2 regions of the Peptococcus simiae genome follow, and region 2 is predicted to be linked to the other one. Evidence: predicted binding sites of a transcription regulator. Region 2 holds the regulator's gene; the other holds the start of a gene.

Region 1 (3,413 bases), on a different contig from region 2:
GAAGGACTTATGAAAGTAATTGGCGTAGCTTTAATGACCTGTGCATCCATCTTTTTATTCGTGATGTCGGTAGGACTTGTGGAAGACCCGACGGTGTCCTTGTGGATTACAACACCCATCTCTCTGCTCAGCATGGTGGGAATCTTTATTGGCTTGGCGGCCTTTCGCATTATAGAATTCCGTCCCTATTTACACCTTTCCGAATCACAGCGAAAATAGTGGGTGCCTGATAAGGAGGCCCTATGAGTAGGAAGCTATCTCGCAGTGGGAAAAAGAAAAAATCACAGTATCGCAAAACAGCCAAAGAACAGGCGGAAATGGCCAAGGAGGTCACCCCGGAAGAGCGGGGGATGGAGAAGAAGCGGTTACGGTTCAATGGGGTTGCCCTGGGTCTTTTAACCGCCGCCTTAATCCTCATGCTGGGCGCCCCGACCTTTGACCGGATGGGCTTCCTGCCCTATCAGGCCGGTACCATTTTAGCCTATGTCTGTTCGCTGGTGGCTGGTGCCCTGATGCTCTATTCTTTAAAATACACCCGGGAAGAGAAGAAAACCACCGGTCGGATTACCGGTGGCTTGATGGTTGGGGTTGGCCTGATTGGCTTGATTACCACCCTGTCACCCCTCTTGACCGGTTAGGCTCACCTAAAAAGACAGGTCACATCCCTTTTGGATGTGACCTGTCTTTTTCTTATGCCTGGGTATGGTAAGTGGCCTTTTCTGTAACGATAATGGATAGGGGGATATCGGTATCCTGCTGGGGAATCTTTTCACCCTTGACGACCTGGCAGTCATAGCCGGCGCCGATAATAGGGGTCCCCTCTTTTAAGCGGGGGAGGAAGCGGTCATAAAAACCGGCCCCATAGCCAATCCGGCCGCCGGTCTCATCAAAGACCAGGCCCGGTACCAGGCAGAAATCAATTTCTTCTATAGGGACCTCTTCAATAGCCTCGGGGGCAATTTCTTCCAGACCTAGACCGGTTGTAATGAGCGGCGTACTTGGCCGGTAGACAGAGAAAATCATCTGGTAGTTTTTTTGGCAGATGGGCAGTAGTACCCGTTTGCCTTCTGCGAAGGCGGTTTCGATTAAGTCCTGAGTTTTCAGTTCACTGCCGAAAGATAAGAATAAGGCCACGGTATCAGCCCGGAGCCATTCGGGCATGGCCGATAAACGGGCAGCGAAGGCCTTGCCGGCTAAGTCTCTTTCTTCCTGAGAGAGCGCCTTGCGGGCCTTGGTCATTTGATCGCGATAATCTTGTGCAGTCATAAGACCCCTCCTTTGTCGACAAGATTATAGCGAATGCAGCCGGTGATTGCAAGTTCCGTAAATTATCAGGGGATTGGGCAAAAAGGCTTGCATTTTTTTCTGAATCTGCTATTATATAGGTATGGTGTTAGCACTCGAATAGATTGAGTGCTAACACAAACAGGAAAGTCAATAAGGAGGCCATTTAATGAACATTAAACCGTTAGGCGACAAAGTCGTTATTAAACCCTTAAAAGTTGAGGAAAAAACCCAGAGCGGGATCGTTCTGCCCGGGTCCGCCCAAGAAAAACCCCACCAAGGGGAAATCATTGCCGTAGGTAGTGGGGTGTTGAATGAAAAAGGTGAACGCGTACCTTTGGAAGTAAAACCCGGCGATAAGGTCGTCTATGGCAAATTCGGTGGTACCGAAGTGAAACTGGATGACGAAGAAGTCGTCATCATCGCAGAAAAAGATATCTTAGTCGTTCTCGGCTAATTAAAGGTTATAGACGTTTTCGTTTTACTAGGAGGCTAATATAGATGGCAAAAGAAATTCGTTTTGGTGCAGAAGCACGTGCAGCCCTGGAAAAAGGGGTGAATGCAGTTGCTGACGCAGTGAGTGTAACCCTTGGGCCTAAAGGCCGTAACGTTGTTTTATCCAAACCCTATGGCACCCCTCTAATTACCAATGACGGGGTTTCCATCGCCCGGGAAATCGAACTGGAAGACGCCTTCGAAAACATGGGCGCCCAGCTCTTAAAAGAAGTATCCATTAAAACCAACGATGTCGCCGGTGACGGGACCACCACAGCTACGGTACTGGCACAGGCAATGGTTCGTGAAGGCCTCAAAAATATTGCCGCCGGTGCCAACCCTATTATTCTTCGCAAGGGGATGACGGCTGCTGCAGCCAAGGCTGTAGAAGCCATTGAAAAGGTATCCAGCCCCATTAAAAACAAGGAAGCCATCGCTCAAGTGGCAGCTATTTCTTCCGGGGACGAAGAAACCGGTAAACTCATCGCTGACGCTATGGAAGTGGTCGGCAATGATGGGGTCATCACCGTTGAAGACTCCCAGACCTTCGGCACCTCTTTAGATGTCGTTGAAGGGATGCAGTTCGACCGGGGTTATATCTCTCCCTACATGGTTTCCGATACGGAAAAAATGGTCGCTTCTTTAGAAGACCCCTATATCTTAATTACAGATAAGAAAATCAGTAGCGTTCAGGAAATTTTACCTGTCCTGGAACAAGTGGTGAAAACCGGCAAGGCCCTCCTGCTCATCGCTGAAGATGTGGAAGGCGAAGCCCTCACTACCATGATTTTAAATAAACTCCGTGGGACCTTTAACTGTGTTGCCGTTAAAGCCCCGGGCTTTGGTGACCGTCGTAAAGAAATGCTCCAGGATATCGCCGTCTTAACCGGGGCCACTGTAGTCACCGAAGAATTAGGCTACAAACTGGAAGATGCAACGGTAGACATGCTCGGTTCTGCCCGCCAAATCACCGTTACCAAGGACAACACCACCATTGTTGAAGGTAAGGGGAGCAAGGAAGGCATTGACGGCCGGGTGGCTCAAATCCGTGTCCAATTAGAGGAAACCAGCTCTGACTTTGACCGGGAAAAACTGCAAGAACGCTTGGCTAAACTGGCCGGCGGGGTAGCAGTGATCCAAGTTGGGGCTGCCACCGAAACGGAACTGGCTGAAAAGAAACTCCGGATCGAGGATGCCCTTTCCGCAACCCGGGCTGCAGTGGAAGAAGGGATTGTCGCCGGCGGCGGTACGTCCTACATTTCTGCGATGGCTGCCCTGGATGACCTCCAACTGGACGAAGCAGACGCAATGACCGGTGTGGCTCTGATTAAAAACGCCCTGGAAGCCCCGGTTCGCCAAATCGCTGAAAATGCCGGGATGGAAGGGTCTGTTGTCGTTGCAGCTGTCAAAGAAAAAGACCAGGGGATTGGCTACAATGCCCTCGCTGACCGCTACGAAGACATGATTGAGGCTGGGATCATTGACCCGGCTAAGGTCACCCGCAGTGCCCTGCAAAATGCAGTGTCCATCGCTTCTATGATTCTGACCACTGAAAGCCTGGTGGCAGATGTCAAAACCGAAGACCCGATGGCCGGTGCCGGTGCAGGCGCCCCCGGCATGGGTATGATGTAAGC
Region 2 (3,413 bases):
GCCGGCGTCAACCGCCTATCGATGGGGATCCAGAGCTTTGATGACGACACGCTGAAGATGCTGGGTCGCCGCCATAACCGGGCTACAGCCCTAGCCGCCTATGAGACCATCCGGGCCGCCGGTTTTAGCAATGTTAACCTGGACCTGATGTATGGCCTGCCGGGGATGACCCTGGACAAGTGGCGGGCAACGGTCAAAACAGCCCTGGCCTTGGCCCCCAGCCACCTGTCCCTCTATGGGCTCATTGTTGAAGAGGGGACCCCTATTGCCCAGGACCTGGCTGCCGGTCGTCTGCCGGACCCGGATGACGACCTGGCCCGGGCCAGTTTTTTGTGGCAGCGGGAGGCCCTGGCAGCGGCCGGCTACCGGCAGTATGAGATTTCCAACTATGCCCAAGAGGGAGCGGCCTGCTGGCATAACCAGCTTTACTGGTCCCTGGGCGACTGGCTGGGCTGCGGCCTAGGCGCCTCCGGTCAGGTAGGCGGTCGCTTTACCCGGCTGACCGGCGACCCGGCCCTCTATCGGTCCAGCCTGGCAGCGGGCCGCCTGCCCTTGGTCGAAGATGAGGTCTGGTCCCGGGAGGACCTGATGAGCGAGCAAGTCATCCTGGCCTTGCGGCAGCCGGCGGGCCTGTGGATTCCCGGCTTTGATGCCCGTTACGGGGCCCACTTTCGCCTTGATTATGCTGCGGCCATTGAGGCGGCCTGCGCCCAGGGACTGGCTATCCTGACTGAAGACGCCTTCAAGCCCAGCCTTGAAGGGCTCCTCTTAAATAATGAACTTGCCATTTTATTTTTATAAAGGGGCTTCCTTGCTCTTGACAAGGGGGTTCAATAGTGGGATGATTTGCCATATCAAAAGATCTTTGCCGTAGAGGAGGCTTTGAAATGGGAGAGAGTCGGCTTAAGTTTTACCAGGTCCTGGTGCTTTTGGCAGTCATAGCCCTTGTTGGCTACTACCATGCGGTGACCCGGCTTTTTGACCTGCCGGCCACCGGGGTGGCCTATATCCATAATCATCTTTTGTTGGCCCTGGTTTTTGTGCTAGCGGCTATAGCTGTTGGCGTCTTAGCGGTCCGCTTTTCCTTCGGGGGCTGGCGACTGGGGACCCTTTTGACCCTTGGCCTGGATATTCTGGTCCTGCTCAGTGCGATTTTTGTAGACTTCGGTATATCGACGGATGTCCTGCGCTGCATGCTCCATAGCGGCGGGCTCATTCCCTTATCGGCCCTGAATATGGCAGTGGCTCTCCACTGGGTCTTCCGGGGCCAATGAAAAAACCGTTTCCCTTTGTGGGGAACGGTTTTTTTGTTGGCAAAAAGGGGGCAATTGCTTGACAAGAGGGGTGAAAGGTGATAAATTGAATATGTGATTAGCACTCGATTAGATTGAGTGCTAACAAAACCTCAAAGTAGAAAAAAGGAGGCATGACGTGGGCATTACCGATCGCCAGGAACGCATCCTGGAACACCTCATTAATGACTATGTGGCCAGCGGTGAACCGGTGGGCTCACGCACGCTGTCCAAAAAAGAAGACCTCGGCGTCAGTGCGGCAACCATCCGCAATGACTTGTCTGACTTGGAAGAGGCAGGCCTGGTCATAGCGCCTCATACCTCTGCCGGTCGGGTACCAACGGACGAAGGCTTTAGCTATTATATCAACCGGCTCTTGCCGGTCCGCTTGGCTGAAGACCGGTCGGCCGACCCCTTTGGGGTCAAGGCCTGGTTGGGCTCCGGCCGGGTCAACGATGATGTTACCCGGCTGGCTCTTGTGGACTGGCTGGCCAAGACAGCAGGCCTTCCGGCCATGCTCTACCTCCCGGCCCTGGCAGCCGAGGAACAGCCGGTCCTGGCCCGGTTAAACCTCATCTTCCTGGCGCCCGGCCGGGCCCTGATGGTCATGGTCACCGATGATGAGCAAGTCAGCAGTGACCTGGTAGATATGCCCTTGAGCATCGGTGAAAAAGAGATGCTCATTGCCGAGGGGCTCTTGAACCACTACCTGCGCGGCCTGCCCCTGCATTACTGGCGGCGGCCCCTGGCTGAATTTTTGCAGCAGCAGGATGGTGAATTGGCCCATTTCATCCGCCAAATTGTCGACTTGCTCGGCGAAGCCATTTCCCATGACGGCCGTCGAGTCGTTTATGTTGCTGGGGCCCTAAAGATTTTAGATCAGCCGGAATTCCAGGAGCCGGACAAGCTGCGCCGGATCCTATCGGCCCTGGAGGAAGACCGGACTGTATCGGACCTGCTAGCCGATGTATCCGGTAAGGATCCTATGGTCCGCCTGGGCCGAGAACTGCCGAGCCCCCTCTTAGCGGACTGCGCCCTTGTGAGTGTAGCTTATCACATTGGCCGGCAAAGAGGCCACCTGGGCCTTTTAGGACCAAAACGAATGAACTATCTTGCTTGCGCCCGTCTCTTACAAACGACCGCCCAGGCCATTGAAGAGATTTACCGAGACAAGGCCATGCTGGTACCAGACCACCAAACGGATCTGGCCCCCCTCTTGCATTCCTTTGCTTGGCAACTGCGCGAGATTAGACAATAGAAAAGGAGTGAAGCGCATTGCGCGACCACGCATCTGAAAAAGAAACCATTTCGCCTGAGACAGAAGCCCCTGCAGAAGCGACGGCCGAAAAGGCTGAGGATGTGGCGGAAGCCACTGCTGAATCCAGCCAAGGGGAAGAAGAGAACCCCGGGGGCACCGGCAATCCGGAATTGGAAAACAGGTACATCCGCCTGCTGGCCGACTTTGATAACTACAAACGCCGGACCCAGCGGGAAAAAGCGGACATTTACCAGTATGCCAATGAAAGTCTCATTAAGGAAATCCTGCCGGTATTAGACGCCTTTGACATGGCCCTTCAAACAGCGCCCAGCTCTGATGACGACAGCCATAAAAACCTTATGACCGGTCTGGAGCAAATCCAGCGCCAGCTGATGGCGGTCCTGGAAGGGGCCGGCCTGTCCCGGATTGCCGGTTTGGGCGAAAGCTACGACCCGGTTTACCATGAGGCCATTATGGTCGATGAAAACGCCGACGCACCGGCCAATACCATCATTGACGAATTGCGCGCCGGGTATCAATTTAAAGATAAGGTACTGCGCCCCACCGTCTGTCGGGTTAGCGGGAATAGTTAACCATCCACTATATATAAAATCGATTTAGGATTAAATATTCAGGAGGAAATAATATGGGAAAAGTTATAGGCATTGACTTAGGGACCACCAACTCTTGCGTTGCAGTTATGGAAGGCGGCGAGGCCGTTGTTATCCCTAATACGGAAGGGAACCGGACGACCCCGTCTGTTGTTGGTTTAAATAATAGCGGGGAACGCCTGGTTGGCCAAGTGGCCAAGCGCCAAGCCATCACCAACCCTCACAACACCGTTGCTTCAATCAAGCGGCACA

What was found. Region 2 encodes HrcA, which represses chaperone genes, less so after heat shock. Its sites were predicted from a motif close to TGTTAGCACTCNNNNNNNNNGAGTGCTAACA; they were not measured.
Region 1: ACKQTC_RS07460 (co-chaperone GroES) is a predicted target of HrcA. The motif match lies at 1,392-1,422, and genes of this name have one in related genera.

Annotation. Positions count from the first base shown of each region.
Region 1 covers NZ_JBJUVG010000011.1:27,281-30,693, reverse strand. The annotation lists gene ACKQTC_RS07475 (hypothetical protein) at 10-219, shown strand; gene ACKQTC_RS07470 (PWWP domain-containing protein) at 243-638, shown strand; gene ACKQTC_RS07465 (5-formyltetrahydrofolate cyclo-ligase) at 691-1,266, opposite strand; gene ACKQTC_RS07460 (co-chaperone GroES) at 1,454-1,741, shown strand; gene groL (chaperonin GroEL) at 1,786-3,411, shown strand.
Region 2 covers NZ_JBJUVG010000004.1:126,576-129,988, forward strand. The annotation lists gene hemW (radical SAM family heme chaperone HemW) at 1-801, shown strand, start outside; gene ACKQTC_RS04475 (hypothetical protein) at 888-1,274, shown strand; gene hrcA (heat-inducible transcriptional repressor HrcA) at 1,432-2,550, shown strand; gene grpE (nucleotide exchange factor GrpE) at 2,568-3,143, shown strand; gene dnaK (molecular chaperone DnaK) at 3,197-3,413, shown strand, end outside.